One region of the Paenibacillus sp. JNU01 genome, then DNA from elsewhere that is predicted to be linked to it. Evidence: riboswitches for the same ligand, from Rfam matches in the RefSeq annotation. Region 1 holds a riboswitch; each other region holds the start of a gene.
What was found. A riboswitch is a leader RNA that binds a small molecule or an ion and turns the genes downstream of it on or off. The one in region 1 is predicted to bind thiamine pyrophosphate.
Positions count from the first base shown of each region.

Region 2: another riboswitch for thiamine pyrophosphate. It lies ahead of thiC (phosphomethylpyrimidine synthase ThiC); the one in region 1 lies ahead of NLBNIHML_RS21880 (ABC transporter ATP-binding protein).
Region 3: another riboswitch for thiamine pyrophosphate. It lies ahead of NLBNIHML_RS04785 (thiamine phosphate synthase); the one in region 1 lies ahead of NLBNIHML_RS21880 (ABC transporter ATP-binding protein).

Region 1 is NZ_CP169723.1:5,016,782-5,021,041, forward strand. Features, by position in the region: gene NLBNIHML_RS21870 (ABC transporter substrate-binding protein) at 1-757, opposite strand, end outside; gene NLBNIHML_RS21875 (ABC transporter permease) at 937-1,740, opposite strand; gene NLBNIHML_RS21880 (ABC transporter ATP-binding protein) at 1,727-2,494, opposite strand; TPP riboswitch at 2,671-2,773, opposite strand; gene NLBNIHML_RS21885 (aspartate/glutamate racemase family protein) at 3,060-3,770, shown strand; gene NLBNIHML_RS21890 (radical SAM/SPASM domain-containing protein) at 3,889-4,260, shown strand, end outside.
Region 2 is NZ_CP169723.1:4,727,221-4,731,480, forward strand. Features, by position in the region: gene NLBNIHML_RS20695 (alpha/beta hydrolase) at 1-214, opposite strand, end outside; gene NLBNIHML_RS20700 (IclR family transcriptional regulator) at 574-1,317, shown strand; TPP riboswitch at 1,465-1,578, shown strand; gene thiC (phosphomethylpyrimidine synthase ThiC) at 1,997-3,781, shown strand.
Region 3 is NZ_CP169723.1:1,163,442-1,167,701, reverse strand. Features, by position in the region: gene NLBNIHML_RS04795 (hypothetical protein) at 1-73, shown strand, start outside; gene NLBNIHML_RS04790 (ABC-F family ATP-binding cassette domain-containing protein) at 211-1,761, shown strand; TPP riboswitch at 1,837-1,946, shown strand; gene NLBNIHML_RS04785 (thiamine phosphate synthase) at 2,140-2,835, shown strand; gene thiO (glycine oxidase ThiO) at 2,850-4,085, shown strand; gene thiS (sulfur carrier protein ThiS) at 4,082-4,260, shown strand, end outside.

The DNA.
Region 1 (4,260 bases):
CTTCACTTGCGGTCAGGACCAATTCATAATAATCAGGCACGCCATAGTCGACAGGGTTAATCGATTTCATGGCATGGCCTTCTTTCTCCAAAATCAATTGTTCATGGTTAATAAAACCACCCATAATCGCGTCCGCCTGTCCGGAAGCCAGGGAAGGAATCAGATCGAATCCAACGTCGACCAGATTCATGTTGTCTGGGTTGCCACCATCTTGGCTGATCATCGTCCGTACCATCGCGTCATACAGCGGAATCGAAGAATAGCCAACCGTCTTTCCTTCAAGGTCTTTGGGTGAACGCACGTTGCCATTCGCTTCGGTCAACAGATGTACGAGCGGGTGGCGAACAACAGCAGCAATGGAACGTACAGGAATGTTCTCACTACGCGCGAGCAAGATCTGAGGCTGATAGCTTAGAGCCAGATCGATTTTACCGGCAGCAACCAGTTTGAGTGAATCATTGGTATCCGCAGGCATCTGAATGTCGACATCGAGACCTTGGTCTGCAAAGTATCCTTTTTCCTGAGCTACATAGATGAAGGAATGTACTGCATTGGGGTACCAGTCGAGCATGATGGACAGTTTATCTTTGGTGTCTGATGCTGGTTCTGTCACAGGCGAGTTTGCTTGCTGTGCATTGGTTTCCGATTCTGTTGTTGGCGTGTTTTTGCCAGCACCCGTGTTGCCACATCCGCTAACGATCAGCAACAGGCTTATGAGCATAATGGGAAGCAGGGAGTATATACCTTTGTTAGTCATAAATGAAGTTCCTCATTTCATCGTTTGGGTTTGTAGACAATGGACAGCAGTATGTTAACGGACAAGATGACAAAGTACTGATTGAAGTTAGCTGCTGAAATGGTGCATAAGTTATGTTGTGTAGAGCGTAATTCTTGTAGTAACATCTAAAATCTAAATTCTCTCTACGTTTTATCCAGCTATTTTTTCGCTTCATGGCGCCGAGTGCCAAACCGTTTCTCCAGCCAGGCAATCAGTACAAACAAAACGATCCCGAGCAGGGATAACAGCACAATAGCGGCGAACATCGCGTCCGTGTTCATGTTGCTGGACATGCGGCGGCTGAAGTATCCGAGACCTTTACTGCCACCGAGCCATTCGCCTATCGTTGCACCAACCACGCAGTACACCACAGACATCTTTAGCCCCGAGAAGAAGGCGGGAAGTGCCAGTGGAACCTGGAGTTTGCGAAAAATATCCCACGTGCTGGCTCCCATGGTGAGCAGTAGTTCACGCTGCTCTGGATCGCCTTGGCGAAGTCCATCGTAGGTACTCACCACAATGGGAAAGAAGGCGATCAGGAACACAACCGCAACTTTGCTCCACAGCGTGTAGCCAAACCATAGGATGAAGACGGGGGACAGGGCAATCAACGGGATCGTCTGACTGATTACGATGAAGGGATATAACGCTTTTTCAATCGACCGATTCATATGCATACCAGTTGCAAGTGCAATTCCGGCACCAATGGACAAGCCAAAACCAACAACAACCTCCATCAAGGTAGCAGGCAGATGTGTAGCCAGCAGGAGGTGACGATGCTCATACAGGGAGTTGGCAATCGCCGTTGGGGCTGGAATGATGAAGGAGGGCACCCATCCCATACGCACAATCCACTCCCAGAAGACAAGCAGCAAGAGCAGGAGCCAAAGAAACAGACCATAACGGTCAAGCCAACGCCTTACGTTATTCTTCATGCAGTTTCCCAAGTTATCCTCTCGCATGCAATTGTTCCTCCAGTCGTCGTCTCATCTGAAGGAGCGCCGGTTCGTAGATCATGTCCGAATGTCTTGGACGTGGCAAAGGTACCGTCAAATCTTGTAGCGGTTGGTCTTGGCTCCCCGGAGTTAACAGGATAATCCGATCACTGAGTAGCAGGGCCTCTTCAATATCATGCGTAATGAACAACACGGTTTTGCCCAGATCTTCCCACAGCTCCAGTAGCCAGCGATGCATCTCGCGTTTGGTTAAGGCATCGAGTGCGCCGAATGGTTCATCCAGCAGCATGAGTTGGCCACCTGTCAACAAAGTACGAAGCAGCGCGACACGTTGGCGCATGCCACCCGACAGCTCGTCCGGGTAAGCATGCGCGTAGCCGGATAAGCCAAATCTGTCGAGCCCTGCCATAATGTCTGCGCGAATTTTTCCCTTATCCTGTCGCCTTGGAGCAAGTTCAGCGGGGAGCATGCAATTCTCCATGACGGTTCGCCAGGATAACAGGAGGTCCTTTTGCGGCATGTAGGCCACCTGCCCCAGTCGCTTTCCTTCAGGGACCCAAGGAATTTCAATGGTTCCGTGGGTTGGCTCAAGCAGGCCTGCCAGCAGCTTGAAAAGGGTGCTTTTACCGGAGCCGCTGGAGCCGATGAGCGAGACGAATTCGCCGTTGGCAACACGCATCGACACATTGGAGAGCACGGGGGAATCCCTTTTTCCCGGGAAAGCGTAGCTCATGTTGTGAATGGTTATGTTATTATCCATCTCGTTCTGTTCCCCCTTGTTATTCCAAATTCAACTTCAAACTGCGGGATCTTTCATTACACCTGCTGATCTGCCCGCAGAACGCGAAAAAGACCCACCCATTTCCGGAGAAATGAGTGGGTCTGTAAGTTCAATTCACATTAAAATTCATCATCAACATGAAAAAATCCGCTTACTGAAAGGCCGCTCCACTTCCCTCCGCTGGTATGATCCAGATCAGGTTCAAAGGGTCCGAATCATTCGATTCGTCTCAGCCGTAAGGCTCCCCTAGTGCATTGTTCAAGATATGCAGTTATGTGTTCAGCATATATCACATGCAAGTGGAATGTAAAGGGGGCGCTCAGAAAGAATGTGAGTACTGATCTGAAAATGGTTCCGTTCGGATTATTAGGATTGCACAGCCAGATTATTCGGGCAGACGCATTAATCCGTTGCCGGAATTGCTCCAGTTTCCTCAACTCCTCTTACTGTGGCAGGTTTATTTAATGAAATAGATACGATACAATATCTACTGAATTTCTATACACTGCTTTCGGGATGTAATCAATGGAAGGGGAAGTGTACTATGAGAACGATTGGTCTTATTGGTGGAATGAGCTGGGAGTCATCGTTAGAATATTATCGAATTATTAATGAAGAAGTGAAAAATAAATTGGGAGGATTGCATTCAGCCAAGTGCATTTTATATAGCGTGAATTTTGAAGAGGTCGAGCGTTATCAAGCTGAAGGTGATTGGGAAAGCGCTGGTGAATTATTAGGGAATGCTGCTCAGTCTTTGGAAAAGGCAGGAGCAGAAATGATTGTAATTTGTACAAATACGATGCATAAAGTGATTAAACATATTGAAGAAAAAGTGACACTACCCATCGTACATATTGCTGATGCAACAGCAAATCAAATTCATAAGTCCCATATAAGTACGGTTGGTTTACTCGGCACCAAATATACGATGGAACAAGACTTTTATAAAAAACGAATTGAATTTAATGGTATTAAGGTTTTGATACCGAATGAAGAGGATAGAAAAGTTGTCAATAAAATAATATACGAGGAATTATGTTTAGGGAAAATTGAGCCCTTATCAAGGGATTATTATAAAAAGGTGATCCAAAGGCTGGTTGATGATGGAGCTGAGGGAATCATATTAGGTTGCACCGAAATTGGATTATTAGTAAAAGTAGAGGATTCAGAAGTTCCATTATTTGATACAACACATATTCATGCGATTGAATCTGTTCATTTGGCACTAGCCAAATCATTTGACTCAACCCGATAAACCCGTTCTCTGATTTACCTTGGCTCATGAACTCGATATAATAGGGATGGGCCGTACAGGCCGGATCACAAAATGCAGGTGGGATTGTTCTCCCTCCTAGGCAGAATGGGGACCCAAGTTGAAAACGTTCAAAAAAGTATATATTGAGATCACGAGTATCTGCAATCTGGCTTGCAGCTTCTGTCCGCAGACGCAGCGTGCCAAAGGATTCATTGACCCTGAAGTCTTCAACAATATACTGGAACAAGTTAAACCACATACCAATCATATTTATCTACATGTCAAAGGCGAACCCTTGTTGCATCCCAAAATAGATCTTCTGCTAGATTCCGCACACGAGAAGGGACTCAAGGTGAATATTACAACGAATGGTACACTGCTGCCCAAGACTCAGCATAAATTGCTTGGTAAACCGGCGCTGCGTCAGATGAACTTCTCCCTGCACAGCTTCGATGGGCACGAAGGTTCAACAGATCGTGACGGATACCTG
Region 2 (4,260 bases), 290 kb from region 1:
TCGGATTGGAGAAGACAGGCGCTACAGTCGGGTTGGATAATACCCATGCGATGTAACCATGCAGTGCAATAAAACAAAACAATAGAAAAAATACAACGGAGAGCAGCAGCGCTACGATAATATGTTTGAACCGAATCAGCCTCGGTGATAGGGAAGAGGGCAGATCGGACACTTTTGTTTGCAGCGGGGCTTCGCTCTGGGATGTTGGATACATGAATGCCCCTCCTTTGAAGTTCAGTTGAAGATAACAACGACATGAAAAGAGAATTGCGTTTATTTCAGAGCCTGCTTCAGAGCGATATCTTAATGTAATATATCTTTATCGTATGTTCCAATATAGTCAAAGTCAATTGATTGAGGGCATTTGTTACGCAATTGTTATATAGTTCTTAAGATATATGGGTAACATTACCTTAGTGTGTAAATTACAGGGGATTAAGTCTTATAAAAAGGAAAATTTTACACGTTGGTCTATTTCAATTTTGGCTCTTTTTGGTTTACAGATGAGACCGTTTCTCATATAATTTATGTAACCAAGTTTCATGTGATGAAACATGAGGAGGGCATTATGCCATGGAAGATCGCAAGTTAACCGTCCGGGCTGTGGAACGGGCGCTGGATATATTATTATGTTTTACCACACGCAGTGATCTGGGACTCACCGAGATTGCCAGCCAGATCGGCCTGCACAAAAGTACAGTGCACCGCTTGATGGCTACACTGGAGGATCGAGGATTCGTAATCCGCGATGCAGCAACAGAGAAGTATCGACTAGGCATCCGAATCTGGGAGCTGTCGGCTCATATGTCCCGCAGTGATGATCCCGCTATTCTGCTGCTGCCTGCGATGGAGCGACTGAGAGACCGATTGGGGGAGACCGTGAGTCTGTACCTGCGTGATGGCAGTGAACGGATTCGGATTCAGGCGGTGCAAAGTGATCAGGCGATTCGCCGAGTTGCTCCCGTTGGTGTTAGACTTCCGCTGTCTGTTGGCGCATCCAGCAAAGTCTTGATGGCGTTTGCCACGGATGAGGATCGTGAGGAACTGATGAACGGGCCGGAATGGCCGGTGTTTATTGACCCTGCGGTGTATTTGGCGCAAATGGGAGATATCCGGGATAACGGATATGCGACGAGTTATGAGGAGCGTGAGCCGGGAGCTGCAGCGGTATCTGTACCGATTATGGATCGCCGAGGCAATATTGCAGCTGCTCTCTCGGTCTCAGGGCCTGTCAGCCGACTTTCGCAGGAGACTTTGCACGAATACGCACCTGTGCTAAAGGAAGCTGCTACGCAGATGGGGCTCATGTTATCCTGATATTGATGAAAGGTTTTTCTCCAATTGGGTTGGTGTTCTGGAATATAAAGGTTGTTTTTATGTTCCGGTTGCGCTACTCTGTAATGGACGGCCCATCGGGGTCAGCTTCATTGAATATGAACAGCGGCTTATGTATGCCGCAACTTTTAACGTTACTGGGGGAGTCCGAATTGTCCGGACTGAGACGGAATCGCATGAGATTCCGGACCCTTTGCACCTGATCTGGATCATACCAGCGTAGGGAAGTAATCGGCGATATGACCACAACCACCACATGTGTGACTCTTGCAGGACTCCGTTATGGAGCTGCAACCAGGAGCATTATTGGTGATGGACATTAAAGTCGGTTCCTTCGGGGGCCGGCTTTTTTATATACAGTGGACGGGCGAGATAATACACATTCCATGGACTGTTTTTTCAATAACCTGCAAAAGTGGGCTTGGAGAGAGCAATCATTATAGATTTATGATCTGTGGTAACCTCCGTTCTGTCGTTAACTGTACATGAATAATGTCTCCCCCTTGGTCTGGTGTAGGATCGCTCTTTCTTCTCTGCGCTCTGCATGATTTGGGACAGGTGCGTAAGCGAGCTGATGACGATGCCAACCAAACCAAGTGAACGAACACGGAGGAGGAGACGAGCAAACATGAGTACAGGAAACCAAACGGGACAACAAGCGATGGAACAGGAACATAACGGTCAGCAGGTGGAAAAGGAAACAGGAGCGGCCGGACGGGTTCAGCCCTTTCCGGGTAGCCGTAAAGTCTACATTCAGGGCTCACGGCCGGACATAGCTGTACCGGAGCGTGAGATAGCCCTTCATGACACGAATACTCCCCAAGGGGTGGAGCATAACGGACCGCTACGTGTCTACGATACGAGCGGCCCCATGACTGATCCCAAATTCCAGATGGATATTCGGAAGGGATTACCCGCGCTCCGAAATCATTGGATTATGGAACGCGGTGATATTGAAGCATATGAGGGCAGAGCCGTTCAACCCGAGGATAACGGACTAAAGCCCGGAGGGCGGAGAGCCGGGGCAGAGGAATACCCTGGATTTCGGGGACAACCACTGCGTGCTCAGGCTGGGCGCTGTGTCACCCAGATGCACTACGCAAGGCAGGGCGTCATTACACCAGAAATGGAGTATGCCGCTATCCGTGAAGGGGTGGAACCGGAATTTGTGCGGCAGGAGCTGGCGAGTGGACGGGCGATTCTGCCATCCAACATCAATCACCCAGAGAGTGAGCCGATGTTGATCGGTCGTCATTTTCACGTGAAGATCAATGCTAATATAGGTAACTCTGCCGTATCTTCCTCCATCGAGGAAGAGGTCGAGAAGATGACTTGGGCGGTACGATGGGGATCGGATACCGTGATGGATCTGTCTACAGGCAAAAACATTCATACGACACGGGAATGGATCATCCGTAATTCACCTGTACCGATTGGTACGGTGCCGCTGTATCAGGCACTGGAGAAGGTGAATGGCGAAGCGGAAGCGCTGACCTGGGAATTGTACCGAGACACGCTCATTGAGCAGGCAGAGCAGGGCGTGGACTACTTTACGATTCATGCAGGTGTGCTGCTGCGTTATATCCCCATGACCGCCAAGCGGATGACAGGTATTGTATCCCGGGGTGGGTCCATTATGGCAGCATGGTGCCTTGCGCATCATCAGGAGAATTTTTTATACACTCATTTCGAAGAAATCTGCGAGATTATGAAAAGGTATGATGTGGCGTTTTCGCTGGGAGATGGACTTCGTCCAGGCAGTATCTACGATGCGAATGACGAAGCTCAGATGGCGGAACTGGCTACGCTCGGGGAACTGACGCAGATCGCATGGAAACATGATGTGCAGGTGATGATCGAGGGCCCGGGGCATGTACCGATGCACAAGATCAAGGAGAATGTGGATCTACAGATGGAGATATGCCAAGAGGCACCTTTCTACACTTTGGGGCCACTGACGACCGATATTGCCCCGGGATACGATCACATTACGTCCGCCATTGGTGCGGCTATGATTGGCTGGTTTGGCACGTCCATGCTCTGTTACGTCACGCCAAAAGAACATCTGGGCTTGCCTAACAAGGATGATGTGCGCGAAGGGGTTATTGCCTACAAGATCGCGGCCCATGCCGCTGATCTGGCGAAAGGCCATCCGCGTGCTCAGCGCCGGGATGATGCATTGTCCAAGGCACGCTTCGAGTTCCGCTGGCGGGATCAGTTTAACCTGTCACTCGACCCGGAACGGGCGCTTTCCTACCATGATGAGACGCTGCCGGCAGAAGGGGCTAAGGAGGCACATTTCTGCTCCATGTGCGGACCGAAGTTCTGCAGCATGCGCATTACGCAGGACATTCGTGCCTTTGCGGCAGATAAAGGATTGTCCGAGAATGAGGCTGTGATAGCTGGCATGCAGGAAAAGGCTGAGGAGTATCGGACACGCTCCTAGGCGCTGGTACAGCTTAACCTTGGCAGTCTGACATCGTTTGAAGGTGAGAATAATGATATCATGTCGTATTTTTCTCTTATTGATCAGCTTCCTAATACTTTTTATCAGTATTATGGTTGATTGTCTAGCAGATGTTTAATAAAATGAATGTAAGTAAACACCAATAAGAGTAGCCAGGCCAATGGCTACTCCTGCACAGCATTTGCGGTGGGTATTCCTCCGAGTGCAGCAAGTTCAGATGAAGTGACCCGTCAGGCCGTCAACCTGTGGCGGGTCACTTCTTTTTACGATCGATGTATGTCAGGAGCGCAATAATTAACATCGCGAACACGATTACGTCGTTAAAAGAGAAGTTCATAGGATCACCTCCCACTGGAGGCAAGCCTATTTCCCACCACAAATTGGCTGTACAAAGTGATTATACCATTTGAAATGCTCTTGTTCGAGAGCATTTTTATTTTGCAAAGGAGCCTACATAC
Region 3 (4,260 bases), 3.0 Mb from region 1:
CGAAGAGGTGTTCACAGACGGAAGACAAGCAGCTGCACAAGGCTATTTCGAATATAACTGCTCTAATCGTTAGCTTGCGTACATGACAAAATCTTGGAAGGAGTTCCTGAACTGTTTACATTACTTTCAGAAAAGACGAGACCTGTGCTAGAATAGGGGTTCGGAACCATAATAAAAGTAATGTCTAATAGATAGGAGCAACCTCATCTTATGAGTTTATTGTCAGTAGAGAACGTGAGTCACAATTTTGGAGATCGCACGTTATTTAAAAATGTATCGTTTCGTTTACTCGCCGGAGAGCGTGTAGGACTTGTTGGTGCCAATGGTGTTGGTAAATCCACATTAATGAACATCCTTACCGGTAAATTGCTTAAAGACAGTGGAAAAGTGGAATGGACACCTAAGGTCCGTTATGGATATCTGGATCAGCACACAAAGCTTACGCCAGGCAAAACGATTCGTGATGTGCTTAAGGATGCTTTCCTTCCGTTGCTTGAATTGGAAAAAGAAATGATGAATATTACGGACCAGATGGCAGATGCAGATCCAGATAAGCTGGAGCAGTTGCTGGAAGAGATGGGCGATATTCAGGAACAACTGGAACAGGGCGACTTTTATCTGATTGACGTAAAAGTTGAAGAGATGGCCAATGGTCTTGGTTTGTCTGCAATTGGTCTTGATCGAGATGTCGCAGCTCTAAGTGGTGGACAGCGCACCAAGGTGCTGCTTGCCAAGCTTCTGCTCGAAAAACCTACAGCTCTGTTACTGGATGAGCCAACCAACTATCTGGATGTAGAGCACATTGAATGGCTGTCGCGTTACCTAAAGGACTACCCGCATGCATTCCTCTTAATTTCCCATGACACGGAATTCATGAATGAAGTCGTAAATGTCATTTATCATTTGGAATTTGCCAAATTAACGAGATATGCAGCGAACTATAACAAGTTCCTGGAGATGGCTGATATGAATAAAGCCCAGCATATTGATGCATACGAGAAACAGCAAGAGTACATCAAGAAACAGGAAGATTTCATTCAGCGTAATAAGGCGCGGGCTTCAACTTCAGGTCGTGCGAAGAGCCGCGAGAAACAGCTGGACAAGATTGAACGTATTGATCGCCCAGATGAAGCGGCTAAACCAACGTTTAAATTCAAGGATGCCCGCGCGAGTAGCAAAACGGTCTTTGAGGGCATTGATTTTGAAATTGGATATACCTATCCTTTGCTGCCCAAAATGACGATGACGATTGAACGTGGTGAGAAAATTGCCATTGTAGGCTGTAATGGTGTGGGTAAATCGACACTGCTGAAAACCATCCTCGGGAAAATATCTCCACTGAGTGGAAAGACCTTTTTGGGAGATTATCTCGAAACGGCCTATTTTGAGCAGGAGGTTCGTGCTGGAAATATCACGCCGATCGAGGATGTCTGGAATGAGTTTTCACATTTGACTCAGAATGAGGTCCGGGGTCATCTCGCTCGCTGCGGATTAAAGAATGAGCACATTACTCGTCCGCTCAACATGCTGAGTGGTGGAGAACAAGCCAAGGTTCGTTTATGCAAACTCCTGATGCGCGAAAGCAACTGGATTTTATTTGATGAGCCGACAAACCATCTGGATGTCACAGCCAAAGCGGAGTTGCAACGTGCCTTGCAAGAATTTAAGGGAACGGTGCTACTGGTATCTCATGAACCTGATTTTTACGAGGGTTGGGTCACCAAAACATGGAATGTCGAAGAATGGTCTGAGAAAAACTAGATGATTTGAGACCATGTTTAACAGAAATGACGGTGACAAAAAAATCCGTCTATGGTAACATAGGCTACAACTTCATATGAACACTAGGGGGGCCGCACGATGCGGCTGAGATGGAAGAATGCGATTCCGGACCCTTTGCACCTGATCTGGATCATACCAGCGTAGGGAAGTGGCGAGCGCGTTTCAGTGAATGACGTGAGCAAACGGCAACTCGAAAAGATTTCAACCGTCTGCTTAGCGAATTGAAACATGCAGTTGCGTGTATAACGTTATGGCTATAGATCTATAGCTGTACTGCACGAAATAAACTGTATGCATCAGTCAGTGATCTGATCCTATAATTCATACGCAGCCACTCCCCTACGGGAGTGGCTTTTTTTGTGTTTTCATAGCATTCACGCATGGAAGGAGAGGGAGGGTACCGCAATTTTTCATGAGCATGTTGACGAATCATTTGAATTGCATGTTGTATCTACGGGTGCAGGAAATCGAGCATCTTTTGTAAAAGCAGCCAAGGACGTTTGGCCATGGGTGGACTATATTCACATACGAGAGAAACAACTTACATGGCAAGACAAGATCGGCTGGGCTGAAAGTCTGCGTAATGTTAATATTCCATCTTGTCGCATCGTTATCAATGGTTCAGAACTGCCTTCACAGAATGATCTCTATGGCGGTGTTCATTGGGGGCAAGATGCGATACGTAAATACAACCCTGCTGTCATAAGCAAAATGCAGCGACTTCGTCTGGGTGTATCTGTTCATTCCATCGATGAGGCAAAAATCGCTGAAGAACAGGGAGCTGATTACCTTTTCTTTGGGCATGTCTTCGCGACCAATAGCAAGCCAGATCTAGAACCAAGAGGATTATATGCTCTTGATGAAGTATGCAGAGGTGTCTCCATTCCTGTCATCGCGATCGGAGGCATAGAGCCGGGAAATATCCAAGCGATTCGCACTACAGGGGCACAGGGAGTCGCCGTGATCTCAAATGTATGGTCGAGCGATTCCCCGGATCGGGCAGCTGCATCACTAAGGCAGGCTATCGTTGCTACAGGAAGTCTAAGCCGGTGAAAGGAGATGAGAGGATGAATGAGATCGTAACGGGTCAGAACAGGAATCATTTCAGTCATCAACTGAACTCTGAAACGGAATCAAGAAGCAAAAGTGTAACTGATAATCCGGATAAGATTCATGCAGAAACGATTATTGTAGGCGGAGGTGTCGTTGGTTGTGCCATTGCGTATGAGCTTGCTTCCCGTGGACAGGATGTTTTGTTGCTGGAGCGTTCCGCGATTGCGGGAGGCACTTCTTGCGCAGCGGCTGGAATGCTTGCGCCAGATAGTGAGGATTTTGCTCATCCTTTGATGGCTAAGCTTGCCAGGCAGAGTAGACAGTTACTTATTGAGCAACAAGGGATAATGGGTACCCTCAGTGGGGTAGATATCGGCCTGCAACGCCATGGATTCTTGACCCCTTTTCGATCATACAGTGAATTAAACCGCTATAAGAACAATCGAAAATCCGGTTTGTCTGCTGATGAGGTGTGGTGGGATCGTTCGGTTGTGCAACAGGAGGCATCGTGGCTTAACAGAGATACATACGGAGCCTACTACAGACCATACGAGAGTGAAATCCTTCCTGTCCATCTAACTAGGGCATATGCGGAATCTGCTCAAGCCATGGGAGCTCGGTTTATAGAGGACATACAGGGTATACGTGTACAAGCAAACGAACACGGCGTGCAGGGGATCACCACATCGATCGGTGAGATAACGTGCAAACATGTCGTTATAGCGGCTGGATTACAGAGTGAAGCATTGATGAGACATGTGAATCTGAGCTTACCTGTGTGGTCGGTAAAAGGAGAAATAGCTGCCGTTCAGTTCTCAGATGAACATGCAGGGTACAGACCTGACAGAACGGTTTATGCAGAGGATGTCTATATTGTTCCCAAAGCCAATGGCGAAGTTTGGCTCGGGGCAACCAGTCTGCCGGGCAGAACGGATTTGAATGTTTCTGTACAGGGTGTTCAGAAGCTGCTAACAGCGGCTACCCACTGGGTACCCGGGATGAAAGAAGCGCAATTTAAGCGAGCGTGGGCAGGTGTAAGACCGGCAACGCCAGATGGGCTGCCTTATATAGGTGCATGCAAGAGTATACCTGGACTGTTCGCTGCCTTTGGGCATTACCGTAATGGTATTTTGCTAAGTGCGATAACAGGCAGGCTTATCGCGGAGTTAATCACTGGCAAAAGCTCAGAAGAACTCGGAATTGAAGTGCTGAATCCAGAGCGTTTGAACAGAAAGGGAGTGGTGCAGTGAATATCATTGTTAATGGACAACGGATGGAGATTGAAGACAGATTAAATCGTGTGGATAAACTGCTCCAATCGTTTGACCTGCAAGTCAAGACTGTAGTTGTCGAGCTGAACAGGCATATCTTAACGCGTGAGTATCACGAGTCAACGGCATTAAGAGAAGGCGATCGAATCGAGAT